Regions from separate parts of the Ligilactobacillus acidipiscis genome, predicted to be linked through region 1. Evidence: predicted binding sites of a transcription regulator. Region 1 holds the regulator's gene; each other region holds the start of a gene.
The links. Region 1 encodes Rex, which represses fermentation and respiration genes when NADH is low (regulators of the CRP and FNR family bind a similar motif). Its sites were predicted from a motif close to TTGTGAANTANTTCACAA; they were not measured.
Positions count from the first base shown of each region.

Region 1 (5,825 bases):
ATTGCTTTGGCAACTTCTAAACTTAGTCTGACACCGGAAGCGGTCATTCAATTATATGCCCGGAGATGGCAGATCGAGTGTGGTTTCAAGACTTTAAAACAATACCTGCAGTATGACCAGACCCAAACGCAAAGTTATGATGGCTTGTGCGGCCATGTGGCGCTGACATTTTTAGCTTACGATCTGTTGGCTATGATCCAGCGACAGGAGAACGATCCGAAAACCTTAGGCGGCATTTTCTATGCGGCCAATCAGTTTCTCGCGGACATCCCACTTTTACAAGCTGTAAAACAGTTGCTTTTTGCTTTAGCAGAACATTGTGAAAAAACCGCTGATTTTTTTATCACGGGATTATGCAGTCGATTTATCAATTCTTTACCCAATGATCTGCAAGAAATCTTTCACAGCAACGAACTGGTCAGTTGACTAATTAAAGACATTTATAGCTTGAGCTGACAGGCAAAGGCACTAAAAATTAACTTTCAACCTTTAGTTACTTAACTAAAGGTTGAAAGTTAAAGAATACTTGTGCTGCTTGTTGTATCACGGGTTTTTGTTAATAAAATAGACACAATTTACTCTGCGTCCTATAATTGAGTCGTCAAAAACTAATAAAGGAGAGTAATTTATGTCCACTTCCAGTATACAACAATCAACTCAAAATAAAACCACTTTAATGGCACGTTTTCACAAATTCTTGCAGGTGATCGATTTCGCCCAGGTATTACGTCAGTCCAATGCCTATCGTGTCCGTGGGATCAAACTGACCAAACTTGTCAGCTGGATCTTACTGACTTTGTTCCAACGTTTGACCTTGAACCGATCCGCAACTCCGACTGCTTTTTCGAAGAAAACGGTCCGCAACTTTTTAAATGACCGCCATATCAACTGGCAGCGGCTGGTCAGCTTGGCCGGACGGAACCAGATCGCGGAACTCAGTCCTTTTATCGACTTACGCCGAAAAGCGGCCTTGATCATTGATGACACTTTATTCAAACGAGCTCATTCAAAAAAGACTGAACTATTGGCGAATGTTTATGATCATGCTGCACCGCAAGGACAGCCGCGCTATGTCAAGGGTTTTCGCGGCTTGACGATCGGTTGGAGTGACGGCAATACTTTCCTGCCCCTGAATTTCGCTTTGATGTCATCAGACAAAGCTAAGAATCGGATCGGCCGTGAACCACAAACAACTGATCAGCGGACCTTAGCGGCCCAACGTTATGCTCAGGCTAAACGGCACATGAATGAAGTCGCCGTTGAATTAGTAGCTCAAGTTCTAAAAACCGGGGTCAAGGCCAGCTATGTCCTCTTTGACAGTTGGTACGCCTATCCCAAAGCTTTCAAGCAATTTCAAGAATTAGGTCTCGCTGCTGTTGGTCGGTTAAAAAACACTTCAAAAACTTATTTTAAATATCGCGGGCGCCGTTACAGTGTTCCAATGCTGTTTCAACGCTTTAAAGGTTCAAAATATCGGATCCATGATAACTATCTCTACAGTACGGTCGTTGAGACCGATAACGAGGACCACCTGCGCTTAAAAATAGTCTTTATCCAAAATCGCACGGACAAGGGACACTACATTGCTTTGGCAACTTCTAAACTTAGTCTGACACCGGAAGCGGTCATTCAATTATATGCCCGGAGATGGCAGATCGAGTGTGGTTTCAAGACTTTAAAACAATACCTGCAGTATGACCAGACCCAAACGCAAAGTTATGATGGCTTGTGCGGCCATGTGGCGCTGACATTTTTAGCTTACGATCTGTTGGCTATGATCCAGCGACAGGAGAACGATCCGAAAACCTTAGGCGGCATTTTCTATGCGGCCAATCAGTTTCTCGCGGACATCCCACTTTTACAAGCTGTAAAACAGTTGCTTTTTGCTTTAGCAGAACATTGTGAAAAAACCGCTGATTTTTTTATCACGGGATTATGCAGTCGATTTATCAATTCTTTACCCAATGATCTGCAAGAAATCTTTCACAGCAACGAACTGGTCAGTTGACTAATTAAAGACATTTATAGCTTGAGCTGACAGGCAAAGGCACTAAAAATTAACTTTCAACCTTTAGTTACTTAACTAAAAAATCGTAGGAGTTTACCAAGATCGGTAAATTCCTACGATTTTTTATCAATTAGTTCAACCATAAATAGTCTCACTTATCCATCCTGTTGATCAACATGATTTAAAAAATAGATCAAAGTTTGTAATTCGTTAGTCAAATCAACGTTTTGAATGCGAACTCCGTCTTGAACAGTCACACGCAAAGGTGTAAAGTTCAGGATACCCTTAACACCGGCAGACACAAGTTCGTCAGTAACGCGCTGTGCAACTGGAGATGGAACAGTCAATATCACAACTTCAATTTGCTGTTCAACTAATTGCTCCTTCATTTGACTCATAGGATAAATCGGTACACCACTCTGAATAGTTCCAGTGATCCTCTCATCAATATCAAAAGCGGCACTGATCCGTACATTGTTACTGCCATGGAAGTTATAATTCAACAATGCATGTCCTAAATTACCTACCCCGATCAAACCAACGTTAGTCAGCTTATCTTGATTCAATGTCTTTTTAAAGAAATCCAGCAGACTTTTAACGTCATACCCGTATCCCCGTTTACCCAATGCACCAAAATAAGAAAAATCACGTCTAATCGTTGCAGAATCAACTTTAACTGCTTCCGCTAATTCAGTTGAAGAAATTCTTTTCTTACCTGAATTAAATAAGATACCTAAATAGCGATAGTAAATCGGCAACCTTTTAGCCGTTGCTCTAGGTATTTTTGCATTCACCATTTTTAAGCCCCTTTCACAAATGCTCACTCAAATCATTTTACCATATTAAAATTCACAATAAAATAAAAAGTTCATTAGTTCACAACTTAATTGAAAAAATTTAAATTTAAGGCGATGTATTGCAGGATATGCTAAAATAGTTTAGTAGACTAAAAAATTAGGTAGGTGAAATTTTTATGCTTTTATTACAAGTCCAACAGGCAGCTCGTATTTTTGCTGGAGATCCACTTTTTCAAAATGTAAATTTGAATATCCAAGACAATTCACGGATCGCTCTTGTCGGACCAAATGGAGCTGGTAAATCTACCTTGATCAAAATGATCATCGGTGAAAATGAACCTGACGAAGGACAAATTGTTAGTCGTAAGGGACTAACGATCGGTTATTTAGCTCAAGATACCGGTTTAGAATCTGAAGACAATATTTATAATGAAATGTTAAAAGTCTTCGCAGGCTTGATTAAAATGGAACAGCAGATCCATGAGCTTGAAAATAAAATCGCCTCAAGTCAGGATCACGAATCAACTTCATATCACTCACTGCTAAAACAATATGACCAATTGATGCATGATTTTTCTGCACAAAACGGTTACGGTTATCAAGCAGAGATTCGTTCCGTGCTTCATGGCTTTAATTTTCAGGAAGAAGATTTTAATAAAAAGATCTCTTCATTATCAGGTGGTCAAAAGACACGCCTCGCGCTTGCCAGATTGCTCCTTGAAAAAAGAGATCTGCTGATTTTAGACGAACCGACTAACCATTTGGATATTGAGACCTTGCAATGGTTGGAAAGTTACTTCCAAAGTTATCCAGGAGCTTTGTTACTTGTTTCCCATGATCGCTATTTTCTTGACAAAATCGTCACGGAAGTCTGCGACATTAGTCACAAGCGTGCCAAGACATACCCAGGAAATTACACTTCATTTGTGAAGCAGAAAAAAGAAGATCAAAAACAAGCTTGGAAAGAATATGAAAAACAGCAAGTAGAGATTGATAAATTACAAGATTTTGTCAACAAAAACTTAGTCCGAGCAACGACAAGTAAACGAGCTCAAAGTCGGCAAAAGCAATTAGATAAAATGGACCGTATTCAGCGACCGGAAGGTGACGAAAAAGGACCGCATTTTTCTTTCACACCATCCTCCAAAAGCGGCTCAGTTGTCCTAACAGTTTCAGATGGATATATCGGCCATGATGAACAAACTATCTCTGGGCCAGTTAATTTTGAATTGCGTAAAAACAAAGTTTTAGCTGTTGTCGGTCAAAATGGGATCGGTAAGTCGACTTTATTGGAAAGTGTTATCGGGCAGATCCCTTTTATCTCTGGATCAGCCAAATTCGGTGCTAACGTTCAATACGGATATTATGATCAAGAGCAACAAGGACTCCATCCCCAAAAAACTGTTCTCAACGAAATTTGGGATGAGCATCCTACTACACCAGAAAAAGATATTCGTTCCCTTTTAGGCAGCTTTTTATTCAAGGGCGACGATGTAAAAAAAATCGTGCATAACTTGTCTGGTGGTGAGAAGGCGCGGCTACTTTTAACTAAATTGGCGATGCAACATGATAACCTCTTGATTTTAGATGAACCGACTAACCACTTGGATATCAACAGTAAAGAAGTCCTAGAAAAAGCGCTCCAAGACTTTACTGGAACAGTTCTCTTTGTTTCTCATGACCGTTACTTTATCAACCAAACTGCTGATGAGATCATTGAAATCTCTCCATCAGGCAGTACCTTATATTTGGGTGACTATGATTACTATATTGAGAAAAAAGAGGAGCAACGGTTAATTGCAGAACAAAAAGCTCAGGAAGCTGAGGACGAAAAACAACCAGCTTCCCCAAATACTTCATCTGCTAAGAGTAGCTACACGCAAAGTAAAGCCAAGGAAAAACAGCAACGCAAATTAAAACGTGAAGTTGCACAATTAGAAGAAAAAGTTGATAACTTAGACCAAGAAAAAACTAGGATAGAAAACAAAATGTCTCAACCGGATATCTTCAATGACCTGACTAAAATGCAAAAATTACAGCAAAAACTTACGTCAGTGAGTCAAGAGCTCAACGCAACTGAAGAACAATGGGAACAAAGCTCGGTTGAATTAGAAGAGTTTATGGCATAATTTGCGATTCCTCTTCATAAATCAAAAAAACAGCAGACATCTACTCGTAATTCGAATAGTTATCCGCTGTTTTTATTTACACTTTTTCACTGAGTAAGCTGTAATTTAAACTGAGAGCCACGGAAATTCAAGACCCGGCTCAGCGTTTAGTGTCATGCCAGCTCTATTTCCATGCTTGAAGCCAACATAACCAGCCGCACCGATCATGGCTGCATTATCACCACAGTATTTAAGAGGGGCCTCTAACAAGTCCACTCCTTGAATTTGAGCACATTCTTTTTCTAGACGTGTACGTAAACCACTGTTAGCTGCGACTCCACCCGCTAAGATCAGCTGTTTGACTGGAAAGTTGTGCAGTGCCCGCACTGTTTTTTCTGCCAAAACATCAACTACACTCTGTTCAAAACTAGCCGCCAAATCGTCATGTGAAAGCTTTGTGCCAATTTGATCTGCATGATGAACCGTATTAATAAATGCGCTTTTAAGACCACTAAAACTAAAATCATAGTTATCTTCTTTTTCCATTGCTCGTGGAAAGTTAAATGTATCTTTCCCCTGATGAGCCAATTCGTCGATTTCTTTACCAGCCGGGTAATTGATCCCAAGCACTCGTCCGATCTTGTCGAAAGCTTCACCACACGCATCATCGCGCGTTTCACCAATAATTTGATAATCATTTTCCTGAGGCATATAAACCAGTTCCGTATGCCCTCCAGAAACCAACAAAGCCATTGCAGGAAATTCGATCGGAGCTGTATAACGCGCAGCATAAATGTGGCCTGCCATATGGTTTACGGGTACCAAGGGCAAATTGTGTGCAAACGCCACAGCTTTTACTGCTGAAACTCCAACCAAAAGAGCACCTACCAATCCAGGACCGTAAGTAACTGC
Region 1 is NZ_LT630287.1:893,592-899,416, reverse strand. It holds gene BQ5903_RS04040 (IS4 family transposase) at 1-426, shown strand, start outside; gene BQ5903_RS04035 (IS4 family transposase) at 629-2,008, shown strand; gene BQ5903_RS04030 (redox-sensing transcriptional repressor Rex) at 2,164-2,805, opposite strand; gene BQ5903_RS04025 (ABC-F family ATP-binding cassette domain-containing protein) at 2,982-4,934, shown strand; gene tsaD (tRNA (adenosine(37)-N6)-threonylcarbamoyltransferase complex transferase subunit TsaD) at 5,040-5,825, opposite strand, start outside.

Region 2 (5,825 bases), 560 kb from region 1:
ACCGCTCGTAAAATATCTTGAAAAACATGGCGTGGATTTTCAATTTAATACAATCGTTAACAATGTGATCGTCAATACTAACAATGGTGAAAAACATGCGCAAAAATTATTACTGACCGTCGATGATACTCCACAAGAAATTCAATTAACTGATAATGATATCGTCTTTGTTACAAACGGTTCTATTACGGAAAGTTCAACTTACGGTGATCACCATACTCCTGCACCAACAACATCAAAACCTGGTCCAAGTTGGGAATTATGGGAAAACTTAGCAGAACAATCTGCTGATTTCGGTCATCCAAAAGTCTTTTACAAGAATCTTCCAAAAAAGTCTTGGTACATTTCAGCAACTGCTACTGTCAAAAACCCCGCAGTGGAACCCTACATTGAACATTTAACAAAACGAGACCTTCATGATGGTAAAGTCAATACCGGCGGGATCATCACGATCAAAGATTCGAATTGGATGATGAGCTTTTGCATTCACCGGCAACCGCATTTTAAATCGCAAAATGAAAATGAGACTACCGTATGGATCTATGGCTTGTACTCCAATACACAAGGAAACTATATCAAGAAAAACATTGAAGATTGCACTGGTGAAGAGATCACGGAGGAATGGCTTTACCACCTGGGTGTTCCAGAAGACTTAATCAGTAAACTTGCTCAACAAGACTCAATCAACACTAACCCTGTTTATATGCCATTTATCACTTCGTATTTTATGCCGCGAGTTAAAGGAGACCGTCCAGATATTGTTCCAACAGGTTCAAAGAATTTGGCCTTCATTGGCAACTTTGCTGAATCTCCGACACGTGACACAGTTTTTACGACAGAATATTCCATTAGGACAGCCATGGAGTCAGTGTATACTTTGTTAAATGTTGAACGCGGCGTACCTGAAGTTTTCAACTCCATCTACGATATCCGCGAGCTTCTCAAATCAATGTATTATTTGAACGACAAACAAAAATTAACTGACAGCGAACTGCCAATTCCTGGTTTTATTAAGCATCAAGGTCTCAAGAAAGTTAAAGGGACTTGGCTCGGAGAACTACTTGAAAATGCAAAACTAATTTAACAACTTTCCACATTTAAGCACGATCTCTCGTGATAATTAGGGACTTTGTCAAATAGTGTTGATGGTCCATAGAACTCTATCTTTATGGTAGGGTTCTTTTTTTACTGCCATAGCTAGATTAAAGTGTTTGGGTTGGGAGGCAGGTGCGGGTCCGAAGCGTAGCGAAATGGGCCCGCACCTGCCTCCCACAGTGTTGACCTAAATTTTTTATCTTAGGCATGGATCAATTTGATGCGGATAAAGAAATGCCTTAAGTTACTGAATCCGTAACAGCTACGTTTAAGTTCTTTGATCTTGCGATTGATCCCCTCTAACGGCCCATTAGAGTAGTCATAGAGACAAGCGTTCCTGATCCCTAAGTAGTTCTTTTGAATGGTCCTCATGACGGTATCCATTTCAGTACCATTGGGACGGTAGTTCATAACTAATTGTTGTAAAGTAGCCCGATCGCGGTTGCGAATAAAGGTTAAGATCGTTTGATAGGTCTGATAGTTTTCTGCGAACTGTGGAAAATTCTTGAGTCCCAGATCGACCACATTTTGGGCAGTCGTGTATTCATTTAATCCCCGATAATATTTAACCTGGGAGGTCTCAAGTTGATTTTCAGCTAAGTGGAATAAGCGCCAGTTGCTTTTTAAAACTTTATAGTTGCGGTCGTGGTGGTCGTTGATCCCTTTTAAAACACGCAGCCGTTCATGGTCAAGTGCCCGACCCGCTAACTGAACAATATGGAAACGGTCAAAGACGATCAGTGCGTTAGGAAAAAGACGACGGACGAAAGTCTGATACTGTGCATTCAGATCCATGGTCACCAGTTGAACTTTTTGACGCTCAGAAAGTGTATAAGTATTGGTGAAATACTCGCGGATCGTCTGCGAGAGACGATCTGGCAATAAGGCGACCAAATCATGTGTTTTTGCGTCAATGCAGATAAAAGAAAAGCAGTTCTTAGTTGAACGAAATTCGTCAAAGCTGAGAGCTGTCGGCAGCTCTTTGGGCGTTACTAAAGCCCGCTGATCCTTATACAAGATCCGTTGAACCGAGGAAGCTGAGATCCCCACGGCCTGGCTGATCGTCTTGACTGGCAGTGAGTTCTTAGCTAAAGTCGCGATTTCGTGGACTGCTTGGCGGGTGATCGAGTGCCGAGGCGGAGCGAGCTGCGTCTGCGCGCTAAAAGTATGGTGGCAAGTTCGGCACAGATAACGCTGTTTGCGCAGGTTCATGCGGAGCGGTTGTTCACCTAGGCTGGGCAGTTTCATCTTGGTCAGGCGGGTCCCATTCTGAACAAGATTCGTGGAACCACAATTAACACAGCGTTCGACGGGGTAAGTCAGCGTAGCTGAAAGCAGTTTTTCGTGAACTCCGGCCTGTGAAAAATCAGTACAAGCTGAAATTTTGATATTTGGGTCTTGGATATTGAGTAAATTTAGGATAGAATCAGTTTGGGACATCATTTATACCTCGCTTTGATTTGGTTTTATCGCTTTAATCGTAGCATATGAGGACAAATGATGTCCTTTTTTGTACAAAAATAGTGCTGATGAACGCTCATCAACACTAAAAAGTTTAGACCCGATAATTAGAACCACTCTTAATTAGCGGGAGATTTTTTTATGTCTAACAAACTACACTTAATTTTTATTGTTAATAAAAATACAAACTATATATTTCAAAAAACATACATGTTATAATGAAAGCGGTTCAATAATAATCTTTGGAGGGTTTACCATGACAAAAAAAGTTGCAATGATCACTGGTGGAGCACAAGGAATCGGGGAAGCAATTTCTCGTCGTTTAAGTCAAGATGGCTTTGCCGTTGCGATTGCTGATTTAAATAAAGAAAAAGGCAGTGAAGTTGCCGCCGACATCGAAAAGAATGGTGGGTCTGCTATTGCCGTCAAGTTAGACGTCTCTGACCGTGAAAACTTCTTTGCTGGTGTCAAAGAAGTCGTTGAAAAATTGGGCAGGCTTGATGTTTTGGTTAATAATGCGGGGCTTGGACCAACAACTCCGATCGAAACGATCACTCCCGAATCCTTTGACAAAGTTTACCATATTAATGTAGCTGGTGATATTTGGGGAATTCAAGCAGCCATTGAACAATTCAGAAAAAATGAAAATGGAGGCAAGATCATCAACGCAACTTCACAAGCTGGCGTGGTGGGTAATCCTAATCTTTCATTATATAGTAGTACAAAGTTTGCCGTACGCGGCTTGACTCAAGTGGCAGCCCGTGACTTAGCAAGCGAAAATATTACGGTCAACGCATACGCTCCTGGGATCGTAAAAACACCTATGATGTTTGACATTGCTCATCAAGTTGGAAAAAATGCTGGTAAAGATGATGACTGGGGCATGCAAACATTCGCGAAAGATATTGCTTTAAAGCGTCTTTCCGAACCGGAAGATGTAGCTGCTGCCGTTTCATTCTTAGCTGGACCAGATTCAAACTATATTACTGGTCAAACGATCGAAGTCGATGGCGGGATGCAATTCCATTAACACTTAACAATTAACAATTAAACAATTTTCTAGCTGTAAAAAACTACGCTTAACGATTTTTGTTAACGTAGTTTTTTGTTTATAGTATATCAATTGTTAATTTCGCAGTTGTCGTGCTTCAAGCAAAGCCCAGGCCCGGATGGTTTTTCAAAATAAAAGTATCTCTTATCAAAGAATATGGTTGTACAGCAGCGGACATATCCGCCATAAAAACAGAATCCAAATCGGCAAATTTGACGTTTTGATGAGCAGCGGCAAAACTAGCAGCGGCGGCGATCCCGCTGACAGACTCGATCATGCAGCCGATCATGCAATTAACTCCATAGAGTTCGCATAAATGGTTGATCTCCTCTGCCTGAGAAAGCCCACCAGTTTTCATCAATTTAATATTAATATAGTCACAAGCGTGCTGTTGCAATAGGTTTAAGGCATCCTTTGGTGAAAAAACACTTTCATCAGCCATGATCGGTAATGGAGAATTATCGGTAACACGTTTGAGTCCTTCGATGTCATGCGCATCAACCGGTTGCTCAATAAAATCTATTCGGTCAGCCAAATTATTCAACTGACCTATCAATGCTAAACTCCTCTTAGCATTCCAGGCTTGATTAGCATCGATCCGCAACCGTGTCGTTCTTTTAGTAGCCTTAGCTATTTGCTGGATCCGCTCGGTTTCTTGAGCGATATTAGTTCCGCCAACCTTGATTTTAAGTGCCTTAAAGCCTGCTTTTTCTTTTTCAACGGCTTCTTTAACCATCGCTTCCGGTTCACCGATCCCGATCGTAAAGTCTGTTGCAATTTGATCGTCATCACCGCCTAAATACTGATAAAGTGGCACTTTGAAAAGTTGTGCCCTTAAATCATACAAAGCGATCTCATAGGCTGCCTTAGCTGGACCATTATTTTTGATCGCACCATGTAGTTTTGCCAATAGTGCTTCCCAAGCTGTAAAATCCTGATTCAATAGTTGCGGCTTCAGCACATCATTGATCACGATCAATGCAGACTCTAAAGTATCACCTGTTACAACCTCATTAGCAGTAGCAGCTCCGTGTCCTTCTAGCCCGTTACTCAAGCGAATCGTTACGCCGATCGCCGCAATATCGTTAACTGTGTGCTTAGCTGTCACAAATGGATGCTTTAAAGGTGTATGTGTTGTTTCACTGGAAATCTCAGAAATCGTTAATTTCAATGTTAAACAGCCTCCTGTATGAATTATTTTAATATTCATTATACCCCTTGCATCGCGCATACAATACTTAAAAAGACCTGAGAGGATCATAAAAAACCACACAAAAACAGCCTAAATAATAAAGAATACATTCAGACTGCCTGTGATAAACTAATTACTTTAATATCAAACTTGACTTGGTGAGGTCGTAGCGTCAGTGCTATTTTCTTGATGCTCTTTTGCGGCTGTTTGAGCAGCTATCCGACCAAAAGTAAAAATATCTGCTAACGAATTACCGCCTAGACGGTTACCAGCGTGAAGACCACCAGCAACTTCTCCAGCTGCATATAGTCCAGAGATCGGTTGCCCACTTGTATCCAAAACATGAGCTGATGAATCTATTTTTAAGCCGCCCATGGTATGGTGCAAAGCTGGCTTACGCGGTGTAGCATAGAAAGGTGCTTTTTCAACTTTCAAATCAAATACATCCTTACCAAACCCCGGATCATGACCAGCATCAACGTATGAATTATACTTCGTGATCGTAGTAACTAATTCTGTTGGGTCAACTTTGATCTGCTTAGCTAAACCTTCTAAAGTATCATCTTTGAATAAGGTACCAGCCTCAACTTGTTCGTTGATTTTTTCTTGACTGGTATTATAAGCTGTACCCTTGATATTTTCATCAGCGATCAGGTAGAATAAGCTGCCGTTGTCGATTGCAGCCTGCGATAAAACATCGCGACTTTCATACTCATCAACAAAACGATCACCTTTGTTGTTGACCATCACAAAGTTTGCCGGCGGAACTTGCAAGCCGCTAAATAGTTCACCAGTTACTGGATCAGATACAGGCATCATTTGTGAAAATCCCATGCCAACTAAATCAGCACCAACATCCGTCCCCAGTTTAATACCATCACCTGTGATAGCTGGGGAGTTTGATGTCGCAATGTCGTCATCAAACTTAGTCCAATAAGTGTTATACTTTTGAACCATCTTAGTATTAGCAGCAAAACCACCTGAGGCCAAGATCACAGCATTGGCATGCACGATCACTTGTTGCCC
Region 2 is NZ_LT630287.1:335,557-341,381, reverse strand. It holds gene BQ5903_RS01540 (oleate hydratase) at 1-1,084, shown strand, start outside; gene BQ5903_RS01535 (ISL3 family transposase) at 1,297-2,538, opposite strand; gene BQ5903_RS01530 ((S)-acetoin forming diacetyl reductase) at 2,813-3,586, shown strand; gene BQ5903_RS01525 (dipeptide epimerase) at 3,705-4,778, opposite strand; gene BQ5903_RS01520 (flavocytochrome c) at 4,944-5,825, opposite strand, start outside.
Region 2: a site for Rex is predicted at 2,726-2,743, ahead of BQ5903_RS01530 ((S)-acetoin forming diacetyl reductase). Genes of this name have one in related genera too.

Region 3 (5,825 bases), 870 kb from region 1:
GATTAAAAAATTAGGGAACGATGCGACACAGAACATCTTTTTGCTGGACAGTCATGGTGTCTTGATAACAGATACCGATTTACATGCCGCAACAGAAGTTCTTGAAACGGTGGAGTGGAATGCTGATATTGCGTATAAACAGACAATTTTTAAGAAGTTGGGGATTATTGATGACTATCGTTCCTGTGGTAAAAAAACTGATGGTCAAGCCAAATCAAAGTTAAATGTATAGAGTAATAGTAAAACTACCTGTTCTCTAGAGAGTAAAAAGTGCCCCATAATTGTTAGACATAAAAACTAACAACTATGGGGCACTTCATGCTGATACTGTTTACTTATCCCACTTTTATGTCATGTTTTAGTCTTCATAGTACAAAATTGAGTGCTTGAAGATCTTTAATGTGCGACCATCGTCGCAGTCAACAACGATCCGTTTTGGCTTGACCATCTTTAATGTTCCCTTGATGATCTCACCGTTGATCAACTTGATAGTCGTTGGCTTGGGAATACCCAGTCGTTTTGCTGTATGTGGATCCATTTCTTCTGCCATGATATCAACCTTCTTAAAAATTATGCAGATATTAGAGATATCTACTTACACTTAGTATACCGCTTACTTGTTTAGATTTCAGTCGTTTACCCTTAAAATATTAACACTTAGTAGTAAACTATTCCTGAGCGTAGTTCTGTAAAACTTTGCTCAACGGCCAGTAAATCAAAGGATAGAAGACTAAATTTCCGGCTGCGTGATAGATGTCAAATAGAAATCCGCTGGTGTAATAGGCGATAAAAGCAGGGGTCTGACCAATTACGACCATACATAAGCTAACTATCAGGCCATATTCCAAGCCTAGAAGAGTTGCCACTCCTAACTGCAACCACCAAAATTTCTGTAAAAAGAACAGCTTTTTGAAAAGCAAGACTGTTAGCACACAAACAATATAAGCAGCTATTTGCGGAACAGTCCAAATGCCAAATCCTAAGTACAAGTTGGAGACCAACATGGTCAAGATCGCCAAGACCAAACCAGCACCACTACCATTAATCAAAGTAACGATCATGATTATATCTGTCACTGGTTGGACATTGGGGAGCGGGACCTTAATGATCCGCAAGACAGTACAAATGGCCGCTAACAAACCCAACATCGTTATTTTCCGAATGGAATTATGCGCTTGTCTCATCGTTATTCTTCCTCGTATTATTAAAATTAAACATTGGCTTTTAAACCAAGTTTTAGTGATATGACAACTTTCCTTGTTGGACATTACATGATAATCTCTAAGTGTCATTAGCTTTGATCAACTGGTATAGGATCATTTATCCTGTAGTCCAACTACTTTTTAAGACTGGCGCCCAGGTAATCATTTTAAGTACCAACCACATGTTGTATCGATCGATCTGTCAACTAGTTTAGCAGAGCTAGTCGCAGCTTTAATTTGACTGACTTACGAGTATTTATGGTGCGAGAATGTTTTTAGTGATTTATAGTTAGGGACTCTCATGCAGTGTTTAACTTAAGAGCAGATAGTTTCAATGAAAAAGGGCCATTCACCAAAGAAAATTACTTGTCGGTATTGCCATTAACTCAAAAGGACTAAAAGCACAATACAACTCTTCTATGCGTCGGTTTCCAATGATGAAGGCAGCCAGCTTAATATTGACGCAGTTTTACTTAATTTGTGAAATGCTTAAACGGTATAAGCACGTCTTTGAAACGTCTAAAAATGATTCATTCGGTATCCTTACATGCTGACATTGATTTGAATTAAGGGCGACTTTGTCCTTCTTTTTGACTTTTGTTGCTGGACACTTTTCTTGGAAGTTTTACCGTTGACCTTATATGCCCAGTAGATGGTTTTATTAGCGTTTTATTTATGTTTGCTGGTCTGTGTGACCATTTTCCTTAGAGTTTGACTGACAAAGCTTTCTTTAGTTCGGTCAAGACCGTAGCGTTTTTCTTTACATGAACGTTTTTGGGAGTGATTTGATTGCTGTTATTTTGTAATTGATAAGTGTCCTTCGACCTGAGCAGTAGGTGCGGGCTTTTTAGTGGTTTGAGAACAACCTATTATCAAAAGAAATAACTACTAAAACCACCAAATTAAAAAATATCTTCTTTTAAAAATCATGCAAAGTTTCTCCTATATTTTCTCTAACATACTTAAAAATTACGTTATTAGATTACCATTTAATTTCTATTTGTCAAATTTATGTGAATATAATTTCATTTAGAGCTGAACCGTTAAGACTAAATCTTTACATGTGAAAAAATAAGTGTTAAAATGATTATGAATCATATTTAAAAATTAATGCATTATGTTATTAAGACATTATTTTTAAACATCAAGTGAAAATGCATACAAATATTTTTTTAAAGAGTCCATTCCTGATAAAATTACTTTACGTTTCCACTTGACGGCAAACATTGTGCAGTATTTTTCAAATAAATATAAACAGGAGGTCTTTATTTATGGCAGAACGCAGTTATGATTTTTTAATGCCAAGCGTTAACTTTTTTGGCTCAGGTGTCATTGCAAAAATTGGTGAAAGAGCAAAAATGCTGAGGATGAAAAAACCAGTCGTTGTGACTGATAAGTTCCTGGAAAATTTGGAAGGTGGTGCTGTTAAACAAACACTTGCTTCCTTAGACGAAGCCGGCGTTGATTATGTTATTTACAACGGTGTTGAACCTAACCCAAAGATCCATAACATTAAAGAAGTTAAGGCCTTATTTGAAAAAGAAAACGCTGATTCCATCATTACGGTTGGTGGGGGATCCGCTCACGATACGGGCAAGGGTGCAGGGATCATCTTGACTAATGGTGATGATATTACCAAGTTAGCTGGGATCGAGACTTTGGATAATGCCTTACCGCCGTTGATCGCTGTTAACACCACAGCCGGTACAGGTTCTGAATTGACTCGCCACGCTGTGATCACTAACGAAGAGACTCATTTGAAGTTTGTTGTCGTTTCATGGCGCAATATTCCGCTGGTTTCATTCAACGATCCAAGCTTGATGTTGGATGTACCGAAGGGCTTAACAGCCGCGACCGGGATGGACGCTTTCGTGCAATCGATTGAACCATATGTTTCAGTTGACCATAACCCGATCACAGATTCTCAATGTATTGAAGCCATCAAGTTGATCGAGACTTCTTTGCGTGAAGCAGTCGCAAACGGCCACAACTTGAAGGCTAGAACGAAGATGGTCGAAGCTGAAATGTTAGCCGGTATGGCTTTCAATAACGCTAACCTTGGATACGTGCATGCGATGGCTCATCAATTGGGCGGTCAGTATGACGCACCACATGGTGTTTGCTGTGCTTTGTTGCTGCCATACGTGGAAAAGTATAACCTGATCGCTGACCCGCAAAGGTTTGCGGAATTAGCTGAATTTATGGGCGAAAATACAGCCGGTTTATCAACTCGTGATGCTGCTGAATTGTCCATTAGAGCTATGAAGCAGATGTCTGATGATGTTGGTATCCCAGAAACGATCAAAGATATTGGTGCTGACCCGAAAGACTTTGAGCTGATGGCTGAAAATGCCCTGAAAGATGGAAATGCAGCTTCTAATCCACGTGTTGGCACCAAAGAAGATATCGTGAAGATCTTCCAGGCTGCTTACGCTGGTAATTTAGACTTTTCATTTTAGCCATTAAACTTGAAGAGGACAGCTGAAAACTTGAATTACCCCATAATCGTTAGACATAGAAACTAACGATCATGGGGTGTTTTTAGGCTCTTCGTCAACTGTTGTTGGTGAATCCATATTTCGAGTTCTAATCACTTCGTGATTAGGGCTCTTTTTGTTTTGATTTTGAAAACGTATAGTACTCGAGTTCTAAACCTCCAGAAGCTGCGATAGCCAAAACTGGCTCGTTTGATCGCCTTGATTTTATTATTAGAACCTTCCAAAGGACCATTTGAATAGTGTGTGGTAAAGGTGTTACGAATCTCATCATGATGGCTTTCAAGTGTTTTAATCGTGTTCTTCATTTCTTCAGAATACGTTTTGTTATTCCAAAATGCCGCATTGTAGTTATGCCAATCTTGATGTTGGACAGCTGACCGGACGCTGTTTAAGACTTGATAAGTTTGTTCTAGTTCTGAATCCAACGATAACAGCTGATGGACAACATCGGTGGCAGCCATCCAGTAAGGAAAATTAGTCCACTTTTTGAATTGTTCAAAGTTAAGCTGTTCAGTTGGTACTAACAACAGCTTCCAGTAGCGCTTAAGGGCGTGAAATTCGCGAGAAGACGGGGTAAACTTCTTCATCACCTTGATTCTGGTTTTGTTAAACGCCCGATTTAGGGCGTTGATAATATGAAACTTGTCCATGACCACCATGGCATTGGGGAACACGGTCTGCACAAGCTTGGGGTAGGTATAATTCATATCAGTCACAATAATTTTGACGTTTTCTCGGGCAGCTTGATCGAAGCGGTAAAAATACTTCTCTAGTTTATTGATGGTTCGATAAGGGAGTAAGTCGATTAATTCATGGGTTTCGCCATTCATGAACTCAAAGCTCATGGCACCAGTAGCGCTCTTGGTACTCTTCACCTCATCCATTAAGATGATCTCTGGTAAATAGTGCCAATTGGTTTGAAAGTCTCGTTCAGCGCGCATTAACTGGCGGCCCACAAATGAATCTGATGCCGATACTTCATTGGCAATGTGCTTCAAAGAGACCGGTTCACCGAGCTTCTCTAGGCATTCTTTGCGGCTGGGGTTTGAAATTGTACAGTGTTTCGGAACTGCCACTGTTTGTGCAAGAAAGTTGCCGTGACATTCTTTACAGTGGAAATAGCGACGCTTTAAGGCTAAGATGACGGTGTTGCTCAGAACCTTCGAGAATCTGATAGTGGTATTGCGCCAGCCGTAGTTAATAATCTTTTGATCATTGATAATCCCGCACTTGGGACAAGCCTTCGGCGTGTAATCCAAGTGGCCAGTTAAGCGAATAACCCCGTCTTCTCCAGTTTCACCGTCAGTAATTTTTAGGTTCTCGTCAGCTATTCCTAATAATAATTTTGTAGTATCATGACACATAGGGCATTTCCTTCTTTCTGAAAAATCTTCGTGGTGGTTGACTTGGATGAACGGACAGGAAATGTCCGCTTTTTTATTCTAGCCATAAATAAAAAATCTGTCATCGGTAATAGATGAAAATCTATTACCAACAACAGATATTGTAGAACCTGTTTTTAGTCCTCTTTTCTCGTACAACGTATTAGGTATAAATTTGATAAAAAGAAGGTTTACTGCACATAAAGAAAGCAGGATTTTGAAAAGTTAAAATAGCAAGCTCCCAAGATGATAATAATGAGTGTGTTTAAAATTGCTAATAATTCGTGTGTTCTTAAATGTTCTGCGCAACAAGAAACAAAGTCGAGGGCGGAGGCTAGTGGTAAATGAGTTCTTGAGCTTAAGCGGTTGTAAAGTACTTGCCCGTGTGTTTTGAACCAATGTGTTATTTAGAAAGCGGCGCACATCAGTAATTGATTTATATGGATGTTTATCCTTTAGGTAGGTTTTTTTCATATATGGTTCGATTTGTGAGTTCCAGTTTTTCAAAACGATGTGCCTACTACTAGAAGGCACATCGTTTTGGTAATAAACAATTGGAATGAGGCTTGCTTTTGTTTTCTTTAGTTTAGTAGGTCTAACTTGGATTGATTAGAATGATCTTTACTTGTGGTGTGGTACACTCATTAAGTCATTCTGCAGATAAAATTCCTAACAACTGGTAAAGGCCACCCAGCTGACACTGTATTCCTTAAGAAATTTTGCTCTAGCTAAATTAGTTTTTG
Region 3 is NZ_LT630287.1:1,768,137-1,773,961, reverse strand. It holds gene BQ5903_RS08225 (class II aldolase/adducin family protein) at 1-232, shown strand, start outside; gene BQ5903_RS08220 (LSm family protein) at 359-550, opposite strand; gene BQ5903_RS08215 (ECF transporter S component) at 669-1,184, opposite strand; gene BQ5903_RS08210 (iron-containing alcohol dehydrogenase) at 2,474-3,661, shown strand; gene BQ5903_RS08205 (ISL3 family transposase) at 3,793-5,064, opposite strand.
Region 3: a site for Rex is predicted at 2,429-2,446, ahead of BQ5903_RS08210 (iron-containing alcohol dehydrogenase). Genes of this name have one in related genera too.

Region 4 (5,825 bases), 770 kb from region 1:
CAAAGCGCTGGTCAAATTAGGGATGAGCCACAAACAAGCCAAAACCTACGCAAATACGCGGAAAGGATACTGGCGCAACGCGCACAGTAAAACACTGTTGATGACCATAACTAATAAAAGACTGGCACAGCGTGGGCTAATAAATCTGTCCAAACTGTACCAGTCTATTCAAGCAAAAGCTTAAGTTGTTGAACCGCCGTATACGGTTCCGTACGTACGGTGGTGTGGGAGGTCGATAGTGTGAACTATCTCCTACCCGATTGCGCTGTGAAAATTCAAACTGACATAGCTATTCTTTAATTCAACCAGGATACGTAGTCGAAAATTCTCAAAGTTTCGGAACCCATAAGCAGTTTTCTTAATGGTCTTGATTTTATTGTTAGTCCCTTCGATGGGGCCGTTGGAAAAGGTTGTTTCAAAACTGTTTTTGATCTCTTGCCGGTGCTTGCGTAAAGTTCGATTAGTTTTTTTGACCGGGTCAGGCAGCCCCGCGGCTGACTGGGTAAGCTCCTCTAACAGTGCTGGATTCCCCTGATGAACGGCTTGTAACAGAGTTTGATAATAATTGTAAGCTAGGCGCAAATCCGCAGACATGGCTAATAAGCGCTCGACGATATCCTGTTCACACAACTGGAGGTTGCGAAAGTTCCTGCTTTTATGATAGTGCTTAAAGTCGAGATGGGCGGAATCTTTGGTTAATAATTTCCAATAATGTTTTAGCGCCCGTGAATTGTGCGAACCATGTCCGGCTTGTTTCATTGCTTGGATCCGCACCTGATTTAGCGCCCGATAAGCTTGAGTTATGACGTGGAAGCGGTCGGCGATAATGAGCGCATTGGGAAAAACGTCATGAATAAAAGCCCGATAGGGTGAATATAGGTCGACTGTGACTGTCTGCACTGCCCAGCGAGCCTGGCGATCATACTGAAGGAAATAGCTGCGTAAATATGTATTCTGCCGGGAGCGTACGATGTCCAAAGTTCGATGTGTCGCAATGTCCATGACAATGATACTCATACCGCTTTGAGAAAAGTTGCCCGATTTAAAGTCATCAAAGGCAATGTTTTGCGGTAAATAGTGCTGATTTGGTTTCAGGTAAGTCGAGACGCCTTGCGCGAAACGCATTACCGTCATGCTTGAAATACAAAAATCAGTGGCAATATATTTTTGTGAAATATTCTGACCTAACTTGGAAACAGCTTGGTATTTAACCGCTTGAGAGATGCGCGCGTTCGCTTTGACATCCTGAACTTCGGCTAGTTTTGTGATAGTTTTCGGGCAGGCAGCTGAACTAGGGCAAAGATATTTTTGTTTGCGAATCGAAAAGATATTAGTGAGACCACCTGAAGGTAAGCCAACCATTTCAACAGTTTTAAAGCCATTCCGTTTCATCTTTTTGCCGCAAACGGGGCAAAAACAAGGGTAGGATTGCAGTAAATGAATGAAACGTGCTTTTCTATGATTGTAAAAGTCATCAGTCGTGACCTTATTTTTATATTTCGGGTCAAACTGCAGTCTTGAATCTTTAATTCCCAGTAGATCTAGTGTACAATTCTTCATGTAGGACATTCCTTTCAGTGTAGGGATTGTTTTTCGGAGATGAAGCTGATGACTTCATCTCTATTTTTTTATCATAAAACAAAATTGGTACTGATAGAAGTTTTTATCTATCAGTACCAAATAGTATAGAACCAGAAATTTTGATAAAAACGGAAGTACCTATTATGAACAAATTAAGTTAAATCTTATATATATAGTAATATTATTCTTTTACATAAGTGATTTTTTACTGAATATTTTTGAATAACTGCAATCAAAAAAATATGAAATTGAAATATACAAGGATTTTTTGTTGATAAACACTGATAAATCAAGGGGTGTTTGCAAAATTTAAGCTAGTTATTTGTCTTTTATGCAAAAAAGATCAATAAGAATAGTTGAGCAAATTTTTTGGTGCCGAGAAAGATCGTGCTATGTAAAGAAAAGAGATGTCAAGTAAATTTTTTTAACAATATTCGTTCTTTTATTTATATATTAGGCGCGGTAAAATAAAGAAGTGTTAAATGATCGGAACGGACGTTTGGGCGTCGTTAATTCGGTATTGGAGGAATGTTGCATGTCATTAACAGCTAAGGCCTCAACTGAAGAATTGGTTGAAACAGTAATGGATAAGCGTTCGTGCTCTTATCAAGAGGCAATTTTATTTTTACTGCGATACGCGCAGAAATCTAAAAACTAGATAAGGTAAAACAGGAGCCAGCTAATAACTGGTTTAGTTTTTAAGTTGCCTAGTGAAAAAAGTTCAAGATAGATAATTTATTTTATGTTTTGCAAAATATTGTGAACTATATAACTAATATGTGGATAATGATGTAAAACCCACTTTTTTTATTAAACTTTTGTCAAAGCAATGTATGCGCTAACAATAAATTGAAAACAGCAATCTTCGGCTAAAAAATCTTGTGAAATATACTTGGAAAGCCATGAATATTTAATGTTGAAAACAATCACAAAGTGGTGTACTATAGGGTGGAAGAAAACGTTTAACATAGTGTTTTCAAATTTGGGGAGGTTATTTATTATGATGAACAAAGTTGAAGAAAAAGCGTCTTCTGCTTGGGATGGATTCAAAAAAGGCCAATGGCAATCAGAAATTGATATCCGTGACTTTATTGAGAAAAACTTTGCACAGTATGATGGTGACGAGTCTTTCTTACAGGGTTCAACTGAAGCAACTACTAAGTTAAATGATGAATTAACTGAATTAAAGATGAAACAGCGTAAAGTTGGCGTTTTAGACGCCGATACTAAAGTTATTTCTACTATTACTTCTCACGGTCCTGGTTATCTTGATAAAGATTTGGAAAAAATCGTTGGTTTGCAAACTGATAAGCCATTAAAACGTTCTTTACTGCCACAAGGCGGGATCAAGATGGCTAAGGATGCTTTGGAGACTAATGGCTACAAGATCGATCCAGAAGTCGAATACTTTTACACTAAAATTCAAAAATCGCATAACCAAGGAGTTTTTGATGCTTATGATGCCGATATTCGGCATGCACGTCACAACAAGATCTTAACTGGTTTACCTGATGCATACGGCCGTGGCCGGATCGTTGCTGATTTTCCGCGTGTTGCTTTATATGGTATCGACCGTTTGATCGAAGAAAAAATGCATGATTTGAGCTTGACTGGTGATGGTGAAATGGCCAGTGACATCATTGAAAAACGTGAACATATCTCTGATCAGATCCGTGCCTTAAAAGATATGAAGATAATGGCTAAGTCATATGGCTATGATATTTCTAAACCAGCTACTAACGCACAAGAAGCTATCCAATGGCTTTACTTCGGCTATTTGGCAGCTATCAAAACACAAAATGGTGCTGCAATGTCAATCGGCCGGATCGACACATTTATTGATATCTATATCAATCGTGATATTGAACGTGGCGCTTTGACAGAAAAAGATGCCCAAGAATTAATTGATCAATTTACAATGAAACTGCGGATGGTCTTCTTCATGCGGACTCCAGAATACAACTCATTGTTTACTGGTGATCCAATTTGGGCTACATTGTCATTGGCAGGAACGGGGTTAGATGGGCGTCACCATGTAACTAAGACAGCTTACCGTTTCTTGAATACTTTGCATAATATGGGTGCTGCTCCTGAACCAAATATTACTTTGCTCTGGTCGGATAATTTGCCTATGCCATTCAAGCGCTATGCTTCGAGTGTTTCTATTGAAAGTTCAACAATTCAATATGAAAATGATGATTTAATGAAGAGACAATGGGGCACAGATTACTATGGTATTGCTTGCTGTGTTTCCGCACAACCAATTGATTCTGGCGTACAATTCTTTGGTGCTCGTGCTAATTTGGCTAAGACTGTCCTTTATGCCTTGAATGAGGGTCGTGATGAGATCACTGGACAACAAGTTGGTCCTGAATTACGGAAAATGAATTCAGAATATATTGATTATGATGAATTCATGAGTAAATTAGATAAGATGATGGACTGGCTAGCTGATGTGTATGTTAATGCATTAAATATTATCCATTACATGCATGACAAGTATTATTATGAATCTGCACAGTTAGCATTGAAGAATACGGACTTAGATTATACCTTTGCTACAGGTCTTTCGGGCTTGTCAGTTGCCGCTGACTCGATCTCAGCTATTAAATATGGTCATGTGAAAGCTATTCGTAACGAAGACGGCTTGACAGTTGGATTTAAGGCAGATAATGAATTTCCACGTTATGGTAACAATGATGATCGTGCTGATAAGATCGTGACATGGTTAGTTAAAACAATGTATGAGAAGATGAACACGCATCATTTGTATAAGGATGCCCAATTGTCAACTTCTGCTCTAACAATTACTTCAAACGTTGTTTACGGTAAAAATACCGGTGCTACTCCTAACGGACGTAAAAAGGGCGAACCATTTGCTCCAGGCGCTAACCCAGCATATGGTGCAGATATTTCAGGTGCTTTAGCTTCCTTGCTTTCTGTTGCTAAGATCCCTTATAAGTATGCTACAGATGGTATTTCCAACACATTTGCTGTAACACCAACAACACTTGGTAAAGTCGAAGATGAACAAGAAGATACTTTGGTAAATATGATCGATGGTTACATGAAGAATAGTGGTCATCATATTAACGTCAATGTCTTCAAGCGTGAAACATTGATCGATGCTCAGAAGCATCCAGAAAAATATCCAACGTTAACAATTCGTGTTTCTGGTTACTGCGTATACTTTGCTGATCTGACCAAGGAACAACAGGATGACGTTATTTCCAGAACATTCCATACTTCGATGTAATTGTAGGTACAGTTATTTAGAAGCAGGGGGTTAAGAGAGAGATTATGAGTACAGAAACTAGAATAAGAAAAACTAGAAAAAGAAATCCACGTTTGCGCCCATTGCCAATGCGTGACGGGCAAATCGAAGGTTACGTTCATTCGATCGAAACCTTCGGTGCTGTCGATGGACCGGGGATCCGTTTTGTAGCCTTTATGCAAGGTTGCAATATGCGGTGTAAGTTTTGCCATAATCCTGATACTTGGAAGAAAAATGTTGGGACTAAGATGACCTCGGATGAGATTTTAAATCAAGCATTGTCTTATAAAGATTTTTGGGGCGATAAAGGTGGGATCACTTTATCAGGCGGTGAGATCTTATTGCAAATCGAGTTTGCGACTGAACTTTTTACTAAGTGTAAGAAATTAGGGATCAGCACCTGTTTGGATACTTGTGGTCAACCATTTACTCGACGCGAACCTTGGTTTAGCCAGTTTAATAAGTTACTGGACGTGACGGATATTCTCTTGTTAGATATCAAACATATCAACTCTGAAGAGCATAGAAAGTTGACAGGGTATCCTAACGACAACATTCTAGATTTGGCTCGTTATCTTTCTGAAATCGGTAAACCGATGTGGGTCAGACAGGTTTTGATCCCAACGATCACTGATAATGACAAGTTCTTGGCTGAGACGAGCGACTTTGTTAAAACACTGCATAATGTCGAAAAATTTGAGGTTTTGCCTTATCATACAATGGGCGTGCATAAGTATGCTGAAATGGGTATTAAATACCGCCTTGATGGAATCGAACCTCCTTCTGATGAACATGTTGCAAATGCTCAAAAATTATTGCATTGTGCTGATTACCAAGGTTACCGGACTTGGAAGCCAGGGGATTCAACATTAAAACATCCTGTAAGTTAATTTAAAAATAAGAAAGGTTGGCGTGAGCTGTAAGAAAAATGGCTCTTTGTCAAATCCTGTTGATGAATAGCTTTTACAGG
Region 4 is NZ_LT630287.1:124,914-130,738, forward strand. It holds gene ltrA (group II intron reverse transcriptase/maturase) at 1-184, shown strand, start outside; gene BQ5903_RS00560 (ISL3 family transposase) at 253-1,560, opposite strand; gene BQ5903_RS12385 (hypothetical protein) at 2,117-2,239, shown strand; gene pflB (formate C-acetyltransferase) at 2,582-4,837, shown strand; gene pflA (pyruvate formate-lyase-activating protein) at 4,882-5,745, shown strand.
Region 4: a site for Rex is predicted at 2,339-2,356, ahead of pflB (formate C-acetyltransferase). Genes of this name have one in related genera too.